Regions from separate parts of the Streptomyces tatrensis genome, predicted to be linked through region 3. Evidence: riboswitches for the same ligand, from Rfam matches in the RefSeq annotation. Region 3 holds a riboswitch; each other region holds the start of a gene.
The links. A riboswitch is a leader RNA that binds a small molecule or an ion and turns the genes downstream of it on or off. The one in region 3 is predicted to bind cyclic di-AMP.
Positions count from the first base shown of each region.

Region 1 (5,190 bases), 1.0 Mb from region 3:
GCGCCCACGCCCGCGAGGGAGCGGCTGACGCCGATGACGGCCACCGAGCCGGGGGCCAGCAGCCGCTGGACGGAGCGGGCCTCGGCGCGCTGTTCGCGGGCGCGCTGGACGGCGAGGGACTCGGCGGTCGGTTCGAGGTCGAGGGTGAGGTGGACGGAGCCGTCTTCGAAGCTGCGCTTCTGCTGGTAGCCGGCGTCGGTGAACACCTTGATCATCTTGCTGTTGGCCGGCAGCACCTCGGCCGCGAAGCGGCGGATCCCGCGTTCGCGGGCCACCGCGCCGATGTGTTCGAGCAGGGCGGAGGCGACTCCGCGCCCCTGATGGGCGTCCTGGACGAGGAAGGCGACCTCGGCCTCGTCGGAGGGTCCGGTGGCCGAGCGGCCGTCGGCGCCGATCCGGTCGTAGCGGACGGTGGCGATGAACTCGCCGCCGATCGTCGCGGCGAGGCCGACCCGGTCCACGTAGTCGTGGTGCGTGAAGCGGTGCACGTCGCGGTCGGAGAGCCGGGGGTAGGGAGCGAAGAACCGGTAGTACTTGGACTCGTCCGAGACCTGCTCGTAGAAGCTGACCAGCCGGCCCGCGTCCTCGGTGGTGATGGGCCGGATCCGGGCCGTTCCGCCGTCGCGAAGGACCACGTCGGCTTCCCAGTGGTCCGGGTACGAGGGGTCGGACTCGGTCGTCATGGGGTCACCTTAAGGCTCGAACGCCTCAAGTGGCCCGGGCGCGGCGCATCGGGCAAGCCGGCTCGAATCAGGGCAAGCTGGGGTAGGTCGAATGGCGGGAATCTCGGGCCGAAGGTCGGTGCGACCATTCCGGACGTCGTGAGAGACTGGTCTAGACAACCCGTAAGAACCTGAAGGGCATCACCATGGCAGAGCGCCGCGTCAACGTCGGCTGGGCCGAGGGCCTGCACGCTCGTCCCGCCTCGATCTTCGTCCGCGCGACGACCGCTTCCGGCGTCCCGGTGACCATCGCGAAGGCCGGCGGCGACCCCGTCAACGCCGCCTCCATGCTGGCGGTCCTGGGCCTGGGCGCCCAGGGCGGCGAGGAGATCGTCCTCTCGTCCGAGGCCGACGGCGCCGAGGCCGCGCTGGACCGCCTCGCGAAGCTGGTCGCCGAGGGGCTCGAGGAGCTTCCCGAGACCGTCTGACCCCTTCGGGTTCGACCCGCAGGACTTGCACGGCGAAGCCGTTGCCCCCGACCGCCACGGTTGAGGGCAACGGCTTCGCTGCTTTTCGCGCGGAGATCCGGTCGGCCCGCAGGCTCGCCGCCCCGCCGGCTCCGGGCTCGCCGGCGTTCACTCACCAGCCCGTCGCCCCGGCCGGAAATACACACACCGCCATTCCGGCGCACCCGATTCCGCAGGGCCGAATTCCGGCGGCGAAATAAAGCGCGGGGCATGGACATTGGACATGGGGCATGAATTACCGGGCCCCGGATATCCCACCTTTGTATACGGTGTTTGTTAATGCGGAGCGCCCGCCGTGTTTACGGCAGGTTGCAAAGTCCTCACGCGCAGCCGGTGCGCCCCCGCCGCCCTGTCCACGTGCAGCGCGGTCAGCGCCCGGGCCCGCTCGGCGTCGCCCCGGGCCACCGCGTCGACGATCGCGCCGTGCTCCGCCCAGGACTCCACGGGCCGCACCGGGGACTCCACCACGTACATCCAGGCCACCTTGTGCCGCATCTGGGTGAGCAGCGCGATCAGCCCGGGGCTGCCCGAGGCCTGGGAGAGCGTCTCGTGGAACCAGCCCCCCAGGGAGCGCAGATCCTCCCCCTGACCCCTCCTGGCCCGCTCCTGGCCCAGTCTGACCAGCCCGCGCAGCACCTTGAGGTGGGCCTCGCTGCGCCGTCGGGCCGCTCGGGCGGCCGCGAGGGGCTCCAGGAGCATCCGCAGCTCCAGGAGGTCGGCCGCCTCCTGTTCGGTCGGCTCGGCCACGCAGGCGCCCGCGTGCCGCCTGGTGGTCACGAACCCCTCGGACTCCAGCGTGCGCAGTGCCTCGCGCACCGGGACGCGCGAGACTCCGTACCGGCGGGCCAGCACCTCCTCGGTCAGCCGGCCGCCGGGCCCGAACACCCCGGAGACGATGTCGTCGCGGATCGCTGTGCATACCGTGTGCGCGGGAATACGCAAGACCGGACCTCCGCCTTTTTCGTATGGCTGTGCGCGTTGCGACTCTATTGCAACACACGATAATTTCCGAGAGCGGCCGGAAATACGAAACATTCACACAATGCGGAGCCCGAAACGCGACGAAGGCCCCGGCTCTCAAAGAGCCGGGGCCTTCGCGGAAGTCGTGCGGTGGGGCGAGCGGGTCAGACGGTGACGCCGTGCGAGCGCAGGTACGTGACCGGGTTGATGTCCGAACCGTAGTCGGCGCCGGTGCGGGCCTCGAAGTGCAGGTGCGGGCCGCTGGAGTTGCCGGTGGAGCCCGACAGGCCGATCTTCTGGCCCGGGGTGACCTGCTGGCCGACGGAGACGCTCAGTGAGGACATGTGGCCGTACTGGGTGTACGTGCCGTCGGCGTGCTTGATGACGACGTTGTTGCCGTACGCGCCGCCGTAGCCCGCCTCGACCACGGTGCCGAGGCCCACGGCGTGCACCTCGGTGCCGGAGGCGGCGCGGAAGTCGATGCCGGTGTGGCTGCCGGAGGACCACATGCCGCCACCCGCGTGGTACTGGGTGCTGACGTAGGTGTTGTCGAGCGGCGACACGAAGGTGTTGAGGCGCTTGCGCTCCTCTTCACGAGCGGCGCGCTCGGCGGCCTCGCGCTCGGCCTTGGCCTGCGCTTCGGCCTTCGCCTTGGCCTCGGCGGCCCGCTGCCTGGCGTCGGCCTCGGCCTGCGCCTTGGCGGCGGCGGCCTCGGCGGCGCGCTGCTGGGACTGGGCCTGGGCCTCTACGTCATCGGCGAGCTCGTCGGCCACCACGATGGTGTTGAGGCTGCCGGTGTCCTCGATGGAGGGGGAATTGTCCGCGGCGAACGCGGGACCCGCCAGGGAGCCGACGACGCCGGTGGCGGCGAGCGTGGCTATGCCGGCGTAGCCGGCGGTCCTGCGGCTCATACGGCTCGAACCACGGTGCTTGCCGGTGGCACTGCTGCCAAACGCCATGAAGGGGCTGATCCTTTCCTTCCCTCTCGCCTACCGGGTTAGCTGACGGGTTCGGAGCAGGAAGGTCTCCTACGGGCCCCCTCTTGCGAGGCGGTCCGATTCACCCCAGGGACACAAGTGGGTCCCCGGCTCCCCAGGCTCGCGCCTGACGGGGACTCGGCGATCGCTGTCCGGTGCCGCGGATGCGGCGGTTACCACTGACGAACAGCACGGCTGACGCTAGGCGGATCATCAGTCAATCGCCAAACAGACACGCCCTTTTGTTGCGTACGCCACACCACATACAAGCAACCACACCAATAAACGCGACAGAAACGACAAAAGGGACTCAAGTGGACAAGCCACCGGAGTCCCTTGCCGGATTCCCTTGTGCGGCGGGCCAGTTGGCGACCCGCCGGCGGTCACCGGCAGTCAGCAGAAGGTCAGTTGGTGACCACGGTCACTTCGCCGATCCCGAGGGCCCGCACCGGCTCCTCGATCTGCGAGGCGTCGCCGACCAGGATCGCGACCAGGCGGTCCACCGGGAAGGCACTGACGACCGCCGAAGTGGCCTCCACCGTCCCGGTTTCGGCGAGCCGCGCGTACAACTGCGCCTGGTAGTCGTCCGGGAGCTCCTGCTCGACCTGGTCGGCGAGCGTGCCCGCGACGGAAGCCGCCGACTCGAACTTCAGCGGGGCCACGCCCACCAAGTTCTGCACGGCCACGTCCCGTTCGGCGTCGGTCAGGCCGCCCTCCGCGAGGGTGCGCAGCACCGTCCAGAGGTCCTCCAGGGCCGGGCCGGTGTTCGGGGTGTCCACCGAGCCGCTGATGGCGAGCATCGAGGCGCCCTTGCCGTCGGCGGTGGAGCGCAGCACCTGGCCGAAGGCGCGCACGCCGTACGTGTACCCCTTCTCCTCGCGCAGCACCTTGTCCAGCCGGGAGGTGAGGGTGCCGCCCAGGCAGTACGTGCCGAGCACCTGGGGCGCCCAGACCCGGTCGTGCCGGTCCGCGCCGATGCGGCCGATCAGCAACTGCGTCTGGACCGCGCCGGGCCGGTCCACGATGACCACGCGGCCCGTGTCGTCGGCGGTGATCGGCGGGACCGGGCGCGGGGCGGTGGTGTCACCGGTCCAGGCGCCCAGGGTGTCGGCCAGGACGGCGTCCAGGTCGATGCCGGTCAGATCGCCGACGACCACCGCGGTGGCGGTCGCGGGGCGCACGTGGGCCTCGTAGAAGGCGCGTACGGCCCCGGAGTCGATGCGGGCGACCGTCTCCTCGGTGCCCTGGCGCGGGCGGGACATCCGCAGGGAGGCCGGGAAGAGCTCCTTCGAGAGCTGCTTGGCGGCGCGGCGCTGCGGGTTGGCGCTCTCGTGCGGGATCTCGTCGAGCCGGTTGCGCACCAGGCGGTCCACCTCGGCGTCGGCGAAGGCCGGGGCGCGCAGCGCCTCGGCGACCAGGCCCAGCGCCTTGTGCAGGCGGGAGGCCGGGACCTCCAGGGAGACCCGCAGGCCGGGGTGGTCGGCGTGCGCGTCGAGGGTGGCGCCGCAGCGCTCCAGCTCGGCGGCGAACTCCTCGGCGGAGCGCTTGTCGGTGCCCTCGGACAGGGCGCGGACCATGATCGTGGCCACGCCGTCGAGGCCCTCGGGCTCCGCGTCGAGCGGGGCGGTGAGGTTGATCTCGACCGCGACCACCTGCTGGCCCGGGCGGTGGCAGCGCAGCAGGGTCAGGCCGTTGGCCAGTACCCCGCGCTCGGGGGCCGGGAAGGCCCACGGCTGCGGCTCGCCGGCCTGGGGGCGCGGGTGGAAGGTCATCGTGACGGCTGCGGTGTCGCTCACTGCTCCGCCCCCTCGTTCTCGTCGCTCGCGTCGGTCTCTTCGATGTCGTCCGCGGCGATCGGCTCGTAGACGAGCACCGCCCGGTTGTCGGGGCGCAGTCGGGCCGCTGCCGCGGCCTGCACCTCCTCGGCGGTGATGTCGAGGACGCGCTGGACCGCGGTCAGCGCGAGCTGCGGGTCGCCGAACAGCACCGCGAAGCGGCACAGTTCGTCGGCGCGGCCGGCCACGGTGCTCAGCCGGTCCAGCCACTCGCGCTCCAGCTGTGCCT
Region 1 is NZ_JBMDLB010000007.1:2,220,414-2,225,603, forward strand. Features, by position in the region: gene ACODT5_RS13440 (bifunctional acetate--CoA ligase family protein/GNAT family N-acetyltransferase) at 1-683, opposite strand, end outside; gene ACODT5_RS13445 (HPr family phosphocarrier protein) at 869-1,150, shown strand; gene ACODT5_RS13450 (GntR family transcriptional regulator) at 1,466-2,131, opposite strand; gene ACODT5_RS13455 (M23 family metallopeptidase) at 2,314-3,108, opposite strand; cyclic di-AMP (ydaO/yuaA leader) riboswitch at 3,121-3,280, opposite strand; gene ACODT5_RS13460 (M16 family metallopeptidase) at 3,531-4,898, opposite strand; gene ACODT5_RS13465 (M16 family metallopeptidase) at 4,919-5,190, opposite strand, start outside.
Region 1: linked by a shared signal. The riboswitch ahead of ACODT5_RS13455 (M23 family metallopeptidase) and the one ahead of ACODT5_RS09225 (M23 family metallopeptidase) in region 3 are both predicted to bind cyclic di-AMP.

Region 2 (5,190 bases), on a different contig from region 3:
GCCGACCACGAACTCCGTGGAGCCGCCGCCGATGTCCACCACCAGGAAGGGCCGCTCCAGGTCGGTGTGGCCGGTCAGCTCGCCGGTGGCGCCGGTGAAGGAGAACTCGGCCTCCTGGTCACCGCTGATCACCTCGGGCTCGACGCCCAGGATGTCCAGGACGCCGCGGACGAACTCGTCGCGGTTCTCCGCGTCCCGGGAGGCCGAGGTCGCCACGAAGCGCACCCGCTCGGCGCCGAGCTCCTTGATGACCGCCGCGTACTCGCGGCAGGCCGCGAAGGTGCGCTCCAGCGCCTCCGGGGCCAGCCGGCCCGTCTTGTCGACGCCCTGGCCGAGCCGGACGACGATCATCCGGCGGTCCAGCTCGATCAGCTCGCCGGTGGCGCGGTCGAGGTCCGCGACGAGGAGCCGGATGGAGTTCGTACCGCAGTCGACGGCCGCGACGCGGGTCACGCGCCGGCCTCCTCTGCCGCGTTCTCGTCGGCCTTCTTCTCGCCGCACGGGGTGACGCAGGCGCCCTTGGCCCACCACTCGGGCAGCATCGCCAGGGCCTCGTCGCCGAACGGGTTCACGCCCGGGCCCGCGGCCAGGGAGTGGCCGACCAGCACGTGCAGGCACTTCACCCGGTCCGGCATGCCGCCGGCGCTCGGGAAGCCCTGGAGCACCTCGATGGCGTCGCGGCGGGTGATGTAGTCCTCGTGCGCGGCCCGGTAGGCGTCGGCCAGCTCCGGGTCCACGGCGAGGCGGGCCTGCATCTCCTTCATCACGCCGTTGGCCTCCAGCGTGCCGATCGCACCGGCGGCCCGCGGGCAGGTCAGGTAGTACAGCGTCGGGAAGGGGGTGCCGTCGGGGAGCCGCGGCGCGGTCTCCACCACGTCCGGCTGCCCGCAGGGGCAGCGGTGCGCGATGGCGCGCAGCCCGCGCGGGGGGCGGCCGAGCTGCTGTTCGAACGCCTCGATGTCGGCGGCGGTCGGCTCGGTCCGGTCGGTCTGGGGCGGGGGCGTCTGCATGCCTGGAGGAAGTCTTTTCGTTCTCGTGGATGGGTGGGACTCAGTCGCCCGGGCGGTCGGCCTTGTCGACGCCGTCCCAGACGTTGGAGTACCAGGGCCGGTCGGTGGCGGCCTGTCCGCCGCGGCGCTGCTCGGCGCCGCCGGCACCGGGGTCGGTCATGATGTAGCTGATCTCCCCCGGCCGGACGAAGTGCAGGTGCTTGCGCGCCTGCTGCTCGGCGTACGCGTTGTCCTGCCAGCGGGCCTTCTCGTCGCGCAGCCGTTCCAGCCGGTCCCGCGCGGCGACGGCGCCCTTCTGCTGCTTCGCGATCTCCGAGCGCTGGGACACGTACTGGCGCATCGGATACGCGAGGGCGACGACCAGGGTACAGAGGACGAGCACCAGCAGGGCGGCCCGGCCGGTGAGCCGGCTGCGGCGGACCTGCCGGCGGGACTGCGAGCGGTACACGTGCGCCGCGGTCCGCTCACCGAGCTGCTTGAGCCTGGTCGCGGTCGAGAACGTGGCGAACCGGTCCCGGTTCCCGGCCATTGATCCGCCTCCCCTATATGCGCACGACGCACTACGTCCCCGCACACGGTACGGGACCGAGTGCGGGGACGTAGGGAGGCTTGCGCCCTAAAGGACTGATCAGCCCTTGAAGCGCGGGAACGCGCTGCGACCCGCGTACACGGCCGCGTCGTCGAGGATCTCCTCGATGCGCAGGAGCTGGTTGTACTTGGCGACGCGGTCCGAGCGGGCCGGGGCGCCGGTCTTGATCTGGCCGCAGTTCACGGCGACGGCGAGGTCGGCGATGGTGACGTCCTCGGTCTCACCGGAGCGGTGCGACATCATGCACTTGAAACCGTTGCGCTGGGCCATCTCGACGGCGTCCAGGGTCTCGGTCAGCGAACCGATCTGGTTCACCTTGACGAGCAGGGCGTTCGCCGAGCCCTCTTCGATGCCGCGGGCGAGACGCTCGGGGTTGGTGACGAAGAGGTCGTCGCCGACGATCTGGACCTTGGAGCCCAGGCGGTCGGTGAGGGTCTTCCAGCCGGCCCAGTCGTCCTCGAACAGCGGGTCCTCGATGGAGACCAGCGGGTACGCCTCGACGAGCTCGGCGTAGTAGTCGGTCATCTCGGCGGCCGAGCGGGACTTGCCCTCGAACTCGTAGTTGCCGTCCTTGTAGAACTCGGACGCGGCGACGTCGAGCGCGAGCGCGATCTGGGTGCCCGGGACGTAGCCGGCCTGCTTGATGGCCTCGACGATGAGGTCCAGCGCGGCGCGGTTCGACTCGAGGTTCGGCGCGAAGCCGCCCTCGTCGCCCAGACCGGTGGAGAGGCCCTTGGTGTGCAGGACCTTCTTGAGGGTGTGGTAGACCTCGGCACCCCAGCGAAGGGCCTCGGAGAAGGACTCCGCGCCGATCGGGGCGATCATGAACTCCTGGATGTCGACGTTGGAGTCGGCGTGCGACCCACCGTTCAGGATGTTCATCATCGGAACGGGCAGCAGGTGCGCGTTCGGGCCGCCGAGGTAGCGGAAGAGCGGGAGGTCCGAGGCCTCGGACGCGGCGTGCGCGACGGCGAGGGAGACGCCCAGGATGGCGTTGGCGCCGAGGGAGCCCTTGTTCTCGGTGGCGTCCAGGTCGATCATCGCCTGGTCGATCAGGCGCTGCTCGGTGGCGTCGTAGCCGACGAGCTCCGGGCCGAGCTGCTCGATGACGGCGAGGACGGCCTTCTCTACGCCCTTGCCGAAGTAACGGTTGGGGTCACCGTCACGGAGCTCAACGGCTTCGAACGCTCCGGTGGAGGCGCCGGACGGGACTGCAGCACGGCCGGTGCTGCCATCGTCGAGGCCCACCTCGACCTCGACAGTGGGGTTGCCTCGGGAGTCCAGGATTTCCCGGGCTACGACGACGTCGATGGACGGCACGAGCATCTCCTTCTGGGATGTGACGCTGGGTGTGCGGTGGCATGTCAGGCCGTGGGATGGCCTTGCCGCTTAGAGCCTAACCGCCTCCGGGCACTCGGCCAGCCGACCGCCCGGGTCCTGGGACGAAAAAGGGCCTGAATGCCCCTCTTACAGGACATAGGACCCTTGATCATCGGGATTTCGGAGGCCCCGTCAGACCGGCGGCACCCGCACACACCACCGCCCGGCGCGAAGGGGGTTACGCGCCGGGCGGTGGAATTACGCGGTGGAACTACTGCGTGTCGCGAAAGCGGCCACGACCGTTCCCACAGGTTTCAGCCGGGGTTCAGCTCCGGCCTCACCTTCGGGTTCAGCTGAGCTTCAGCTTCTGGCCCGGGAAGATCAGGTTGGCGTCCGTGACGATGTCCTTGTTGAGCTCGAAGAGCTTCTCCCAGCCACCGGACACGTTGTTCGCGTCGGCGATCGCACCCAGCGTGTCGCCGGACTTGACCGCGTAGGAGCCGTTGCCCGTCTTGGGGGCCTCGGTCTTCGGGGCAGCGGCCGGACGCTCGGAGCGGGTGGTCGGAGCCTCGACGCGCTTGGTCTCCTTCTTCGCCTCGGTCTTCTTCTCCTGCTTCGGCTGCGTCTTCGGCTTGGCGGGTGCCTGCGCCGATCCGCCGGTGTAGGAGGAGTTCGACAGGCCGACGCCGCAGTGCGGCCAGGCGCCCTTGCCCTGGCCCTTGAGGACCTTCTCGGCGATCGCTATCTGCTGCGACTTGGAGGCCTGGTTGGCCTGCGAGGCGTACGACTTGCCGCCGTACGCCGCCCACGTGGAGGACGAGAACTGCAGGCCGCCGTAGTAGCCGTTGCCCGTGTTGATGGACCAGTTGCCGCCGGACTCGCACGAGGCGACGCGGTCCCACTCGGAAGCGGTCGCGGCCGAGGCGGTGCCCGCGGCCATCAGCGGAGCCGCGACGGCGACACCGGCGACACCGGCGAGCGTGACGATGCGGACGGCCTTGGAACCGCGACGGTGCTTGCCCTTGCCCGAAAGCAGCATGGAGTTCTCCTCACCGACGCCTACGAGGTGAGCTGTCGGGTTCGGGCGAGTGAGTGCCCGGCCGAGCGACCTAGCGCTTGGCTTAACCCCTAGCCGGTTCCGTGACCGTCTCTCAACGGCCGTTCCCGGCGCCTACCTTGGTTCCCCCGCTCCTGCCTTCGGCGCTTTACGCGACGAGTGTTCCCTCCGTCCGCCGGCAGGATTCGGCGATGCGGTCGAAGGAGCCCGCGGTGGCGGGCGATTCAGAAGGTAGACAGGTCTCCCCCGATGTTCAACGAGCGACATCGGGGGAAACGGTGCCTACTTGCGCTCCTCGAAAGGGTGTTTGCGCAGGTGAGGGCGGGGTTTGCGGAACGCTCGGGGCCGGACACGCCAGTTGACCTGAAGAGACACATGTCTCACTTACAGAAAACGGACAATCAGCTGGTTCCGGGCGCCTCAAGTGTCCTTATTGATGCGTTAGATCCAGGTTCTGACCGGGCTTGATCAGGTCCGCATCGCCGCCGATGACCTGCTCGTTGGCCTCGTAGAGACCCTTCCAGCCGCCCTTCACACCGTTGGCGTCCGCGATCGCGATCAGGTTGTCGCCCTCCTTCACGGTGTACGTCGACTCCGACGCGGCGTCAGGCGCGGCGGGCTTCTCGACGGCGGCCGGGCCGCGGTGCTTGCCGCCGCCCTCGCTCGCACCGGGGGCCGCCGGAGCGGCCGGGGAGGCGGACTCGCCGGGTGCGGCCGGAGTCGTCGGGGCCGTGGGATCAACCGGATTGACCGGGTTGGCCGGGTTGGCCTGGTTCTCCGGATTACCCGGGTTCGTCGGCTTCGTGGAGTTCCCCGGGCCGGACGGGCTCCCGGGAGACGTCGGGTCCACCGGCTCGGTCGGGCCCACCGGAAGGGTCGGGTCCGCGGACGGCGGTACGGGAGTGGCGGGGTCCGTCGGGCTCGTGGGAGGCGTCGGGTCGCCCGGGAGGCCGGGAGGCGGCGTCTGGGCGTCCGGCGGGGGCATGACGGGCAGTTCGCCGGGCACGCCGATCGGGTAGTCGGGCAGCACCGAGGCCGGCGGGGACGACGGGCCCCCCTGCGACGGGGCTCCGAAGTCGGTGGACCTGCCCGAGCCCCCGCGGGGCACGGAGTCGTCCGGGCGGGACGGGGCGGGGGTCGCGGAAGCGGAACCGCCGGGCAGGCCCGGGTCCACCTCGGCGGCGGGCGCGTCCTGCGTCAGACCGGCCTGCACC
Region 2 is NZ_JBMDLB010000011.1:3,903,602-3,908,791, forward strand. Features, by position in the region: gene ACODT5_RS33365 (Ppx/GppA phosphatase family protein) at 1-453, opposite strand, end outside; gene ACODT5_RS33370 (DUF501 domain-containing protein) at 450-1,010, opposite strand; gene ACODT5_RS33375 (FtsB family cell division protein) at 1,051-1,539, opposite strand; gene eno (phosphopyruvate hydratase) at 1,639-2,925, opposite strand; gene ACODT5_RS33385 (transglycosylase family protein) at 3,269-3,958, opposite strand; cyclic di-AMP (ydaO/yuaA leader) riboswitch at 3,961-4,132, opposite strand; gene ACODT5_RS33390 (transglycosylase family protein) at 4,407-5,190, opposite strand, start outside.
Region 2: linked by a shared signal. The riboswitch ahead of ACODT5_RS33385 (transglycosylase family protein) and the one ahead of ACODT5_RS09225 (M23 family metallopeptidase) in region 3 are both predicted to bind cyclic di-AMP.

Region 3 (5,190 bases):
GCTCGAACAGAAGCTCCGCAAGCGTGAGAAGTTCCCGCTGATCGTCGAGCTGGAACCGCTCTACGCCTGCAACCTGGCCTGCGAGGGGTGCGGGAAGATCCAGCACCCGGCCGGGGTGCTCAAGCAGCGCATGCCCGTGGCCCAGGCGGTGGGCGCCGTGCTGGAATCGGGCGCGCCGATGGTGTCCATCGCGGGCGGCGAGCCCTTGATGCACCCGCAGATCGACGAGATCGTGCGCCAGTTGGTGGCCAAGCGGAAGTACGTCTTCCTCTGCACCAACGCGATGCTGCTCCGCAAGAAGATCGAGAAGTTCACGCCCTCTCCGTACTTCGCCTTCGCCGTGCACATCGACGGACTGCGCGAGCGCCACGACGAGTCGGTGGCGAAGGAAGGCGTCTTCGACGAGGCGGTCGAGGCCATCAAGGAGGCGAAGAAGCGCGGATTCCGGGTGACGACCAACTCCACCTTCTTCAACACCGACACCCCGCAGACCATCATCGAGGTCCTGAACTACCTCAATGACGATCTCCAGGTGGACGAGATGATGATCTCGCCGGCCTACGCCTACGAAAAGGCTCCGGACCAGGAGCACTTCCTCGGTGTCGAACAGACCCGCGAACTCTTCAAGAAGGCCTTCGCGGGCGGCAACCGGCGGCGCTGGCGGCTCAACCACTCCCCGCTCTTCCTGGACTTCCTGGAAGGCAAAGTCGATTTCCCCTGCACCGCATGGGCCATTCCGAATTACTCGCTCTTCGGCTGGCAGCGCCCCTGCTATCTGATGAGCGACGGGTACGTGCCCTCGTACCGGGAACTGATCGAGGAAACCGACTGGAGCAAGTACGGCCGCGGGAAGGACCCGCGCTGCGCGAACTGCATGGCGCACTGCGGATACGAGCCCACGGCCGTCCTGGCCACCATGGGGTCGCTGAAGGAGTCGCTGCGGGCGGTCCGCGAGACCGTGGGGGGCGGGAGCCGGGACAAGTCGGCATGACCGGCTTCGACCTCGCCGCCCTGCTCGCCGAGCGGGGCGGCGAGCGGTACGAACTGCACGCCCGCCACCTCAACCACCAGCTGCCCCGGATGCTCCACACCATCGGCTTCGACAAGGTCTACGTGCGGGCCGAGGGGGCCCACTTCTGGGACGCCGAGGGCAACGACCACCTCGACATGCTGGCCGGCTTCGGGGTGATGGGCCTGGGGCGCCACCACCCGGTGGTCAGGCAGGCCCTGCACGACGTGCTGGACGCCCAGCTCGCCGATCTCACCCGCTTCGACTGCCAGCCGCTGCCCGGACTGCTGGCGGAGAAGCTGCTCTCCCACAGTCCGCACCTGGACCGGGTCTTCTTCGGCAACAGCGGCACCGAGGCGGTGGAGACCGCCCTGAAGTTCGCCCGGTACGCCACCGGGCGGCCCAGGGTCCTCTACTGCGACCACGCCTTCCACGGGCTCACCACGGGCTCGCTCTCGGTCAACGGCGAGGCCGGCTTCCGCGACGGCTTCGCGCCGCTGCTGCCGGACACCAAGATCGCTCTCGGGGACCTGGAGGCGCTGGAGCGGGAGCTGAAGAAGGGGGACGTGGCGGCCTTCGTCGTCGAGCCGATCCAGGGCAAGGGGGTGCTCGCCGCCCCGCCCGGCTTCCTGCTCGCCGCGCAGGAGGCGCTGCACCGGCGGGGGGCGCTGCTGATCGCGGACGAGGTGCAGACCGGCCTCGGACGGACCGGCGACTTCTACGCCTACCAGCACGAGGCCGGGGTCGAACCGGACCTGGTCTGCGTGGCCAAGGCCCTCTCCGGCGGCTACGTGCCCGTCGGCGCGACCCTGGGCAAGGACTGGATCTTCAAGAAGGTCTACTCCTCCATGGACCGGGTGCTCGTCCACTCCGCCAGCTTCGGCTCCAACGCGCAGGCGATGGCGGCCGGGCTCGCCGTCCTCTCCGTCATGGAGGACGAGCAGGTGGTGGCCCGTGCCCGCGCGATGGGCGACCTGCTGCGCGGGCGGCTCGCCGCGCTCGTGGACGAGTACGAACTGCTCCACGAGGTACGGGGACGCGGGCTGATGATCGGCATCGAGTTCGGCCGGCCGTCCTCGCTGGGGCTGCGGAGCCGCTGGAGCATGCTGCAGGCGGCGCGCAAGGGGCTGTTCGCGCAGATGGTCGTGGTGCCGCTGCTGCAGAAGCACCGGATCCTCACGCAGGTCTCCGGCGACCACCTGGAAGTGATCAAGCTGATCCCGCCGCTGATCGTGGACGAGGCGGACGTCGACCGGTTCGTCGGCGCCTTCCGCGCGGTCATGGACGAGGCCCACGGTGGTGGCGCGCTGATGTGGGACTTCGGCCGGACACTGGTGAGGCAGGCCGTCGCCAACCGCTGAGGCGACGGCCCGGCTCGCGGGGCGTCAGTCCAGCAGGCGGTCGCGGAGCACGGCGAGGGTCTCGGGCGTGAGCCCGAGGCCCTCGGCGAGGTAGCGCTCCACTCCGCCCCACTCCTGGTCGATGGTGTCGAAGGCCGTCGTCAGATACGGGGCGCGGGCGTCGAAGAGCGGGGCGAGCAGCTCCATCACCTCGGGGGCGCGGGCCTCGGGCGAGTCGCTGCCCCGGCGGACCCGGTAGCGGTTGTGCGGGGCGTTCGACTCCAGGTAGTCCGCGAGGATCGCCTCCCGCTCGACGCCCAGCGCGAGCAGGGTGACGGCGATCGACAGGCCCGCCCGGTCCTTCCCGGCGGCGCAGTGCATGAGCGCCGGGACGCTGTCCTCGGCGAGCGCGTGCACCACCCGGCTGTGCTCGGCGGTACGGGTCCGGATCATCGTCCGGTACGAACGGGACATCCGCGCGGCGGCCTTGCCCTCGCCCAGGATCTCGCGCAGCTGCGCCAGGTCCCCTTCGCGGACCATCTTCCAGAACTCGCTGCCGTCGGCCGGATCCGACAGCGGAATGTTGACGTTGAGCACCCCGGGCAGCTCCACGTCCGCACCCTCCAGCGCGTGGTCGGCGCCGTTGCGGAAGTCGAAGACGGTGTGCAGTCCGAGCGACCCGAGGAACTCCGCGTCGCTTTCGGTGGCATGCGCCAGATGTCCGCTTCGGAACAGTCGTCCCGACTTGACCCTTCGGCCGTCCGCGGCCGGCAAGCCGCCCACGTCGCGGAAGTTGCGCACTCCGGTCAGTGCCGGCTGCGGCGCAACCGGATCGGTGTGGGGGCTCTGGGGTATCTGCTGGGTCACAGGGGGGCTCCTCCGTGTCGTCCGGTCGCTTGTCATGGCTCGTCGTGGCTCGCGCAGCTCGCGCGGCCCGCGCGCCTCGTCCTCACTCGTGTCCGAATTACGCTACTTGCTGGCAACTTGCCATAGCGAGAGGCGAGATCGGACACGTCCCCGTGAGCCAGATCATACGGTGACCGTGAGTGCCTGATCGCGAATGGCGAATTCCCCTGTCCGGGCGGCTGTTGGGGGAGGGGAATGGACACAGGGTGACCGTAATTCCGCCGGTCCATCATCACTGGGAATCCATCGGGGAATTCGGGACTTGTTCCGCGCGGCCGCGCTCGATTACCTTCGCGATCGATCCGGATGGACCGCCTAATCCTGCCGCCGTCCGGAAACCGCACCCGACTATTCACGCGCGCGGCAGGAGCGGGGGAACCAGGTAAGCCGCTGTTCCGGAGCTCCTCAGGGATCTTTACAACGGGACAGCTCGGGGTGAAGCCGTGCATGTGCTGTTCATCGGCGCATACACCGCCGGACATCTCCAGTCCGAACCCGACAGCTCACCTCGCAGGCGTCGGAGAGGAATTCGCCATGTCCGGAACGGGTAAGCACCGCCGTCCCAAGTCCCGCTCGATATCCCGCGGGTTCGCCGCCGCGGGCACCGGTGGCGCGGCCCTCGCGCTTCCGCTGCTCGGCGCCACCGGCGCCCACGCCGCCGGTGTCCCGGCCGCCGCGCCCGCCGCCGCCCCGGTCCAGGCCCCGCAGGCCGTGGCCGCTCAGGCGGTGTCGGCCTTCCGGGCCGCGCCCGTCGCCGTGCAGGCAGCTCCCACCGTCTACACCGTGGTGCCGGGCGACTACCTCTCCAAGATCGCCGAGCGCCAGCACCTCACCGGCGGCTGGGAGCAGCTCTACGCGGACAACCTCGAGGCCGTCGGCACCGACCCGTCGCTGATCCACCCGGGACTCAAGCTCACGCTCGGCGCGAAGGGCGCGGCTCCGGCCGCGGCGGCCGAGTCCGCGCCGGCCGAAACGCCGAAGCCGGCCAAGAAGTCCGCTTCCTCCGGTTCTTCCACTTCCGGCGATTCGTCGGATTCCTCGGACTCGGATTCCTCGGACTCGGATTCCTCGGACTCCTCTGACGAGGCAGCCGCGCCCGTCGCCGAGGCGCCCGCCAAGCAGCAGGGCGGCTCCGCGTCGACCGGCTTCGTCGCCCCGGTCGCCGGCGGCCCGTCCACCGCCTACAAGACCGCCGGCTCCATGTGGTCCAGCGGCTACCACACTGGTGTCGACTTCACCGTGAGCACCGGCACCACCATCAGGGCGGTCGGCGCCGGCACCGTGGTCTCCGCCGGCTGGAGCGGCGCGTACGGCAACGAGGTCGTCATCCGCCACACCGACGGCAGGTACAGCCAGTACGCGCACCTCTCCCAGCTGTCCGTCTCCTCCGGCCAGAGCGTCACCGGCGGGCAGACCATCGGCCTCTCCGGCTCCACGGGCAACTCGACCGGCCCGCACCTGCACTTCGAGATCCGCACCGGGCCCTCGTACGGCTCGGACATCGACCCGCTGGCCTACCTCCGGTCCAAGGGCGTCAGCATCTGAATCCGAGGCGCTGTCGGAGGTGCCGGTTAGGCTGCCCGTTTCGACAGGGGACGGGACGGTCGTGGCATGAAGGTCAGCGCAGGGGAGCTCAACCGCTCCACGCTCGCACGGCAGTTGCTGCTGCGGCGCGAGGTGATGGACGTCGGCGACGCGGTCCGCCGGGTGGTCGCCCTGCAGGCGCAGCACGCGGCCTCGCCGTACCTCGCGCTGTGGAACCGGCTCTCCGGCTTCGACCCGGCCGACCTCGACGCCGCCTTCACGGGGCGCGAGGTCGTCAAGTCGACGCTGATGCGGCTGACCCTGCACGCCGTGCACGCGGAGGACTACCCGGCCTTCCGGGAGGCCGTGCAGCCTTCCGTACGGGCCGCCCGGCTCGGGACCCGCTTCACG
Region 3 is NZ_JBMDLB010000007.1:1,201,143-1,206,332, reverse strand. Features, by position in the region: gene hpnH (adenosyl-hopene transferase HpnH) at 1-991, shown strand, start outside; gene ACODT5_RS09235 (aspartate aminotransferase family protein) at 988-2,370, shown strand; gene ACODT5_RS09230 (tyrosine-protein phosphatase) at 2,395-3,216, opposite strand; cyclic di-AMP (ydaO/yuaA leader) riboswitch at 3,591-3,787, shown strand; gene ACODT5_RS09225 (M23 family metallopeptidase) at 3,790-4,800, shown strand; gene ACODT5_RS09220 (winged helix DNA-binding domain-containing protein) at 4,867-5,190, shown strand, end outside.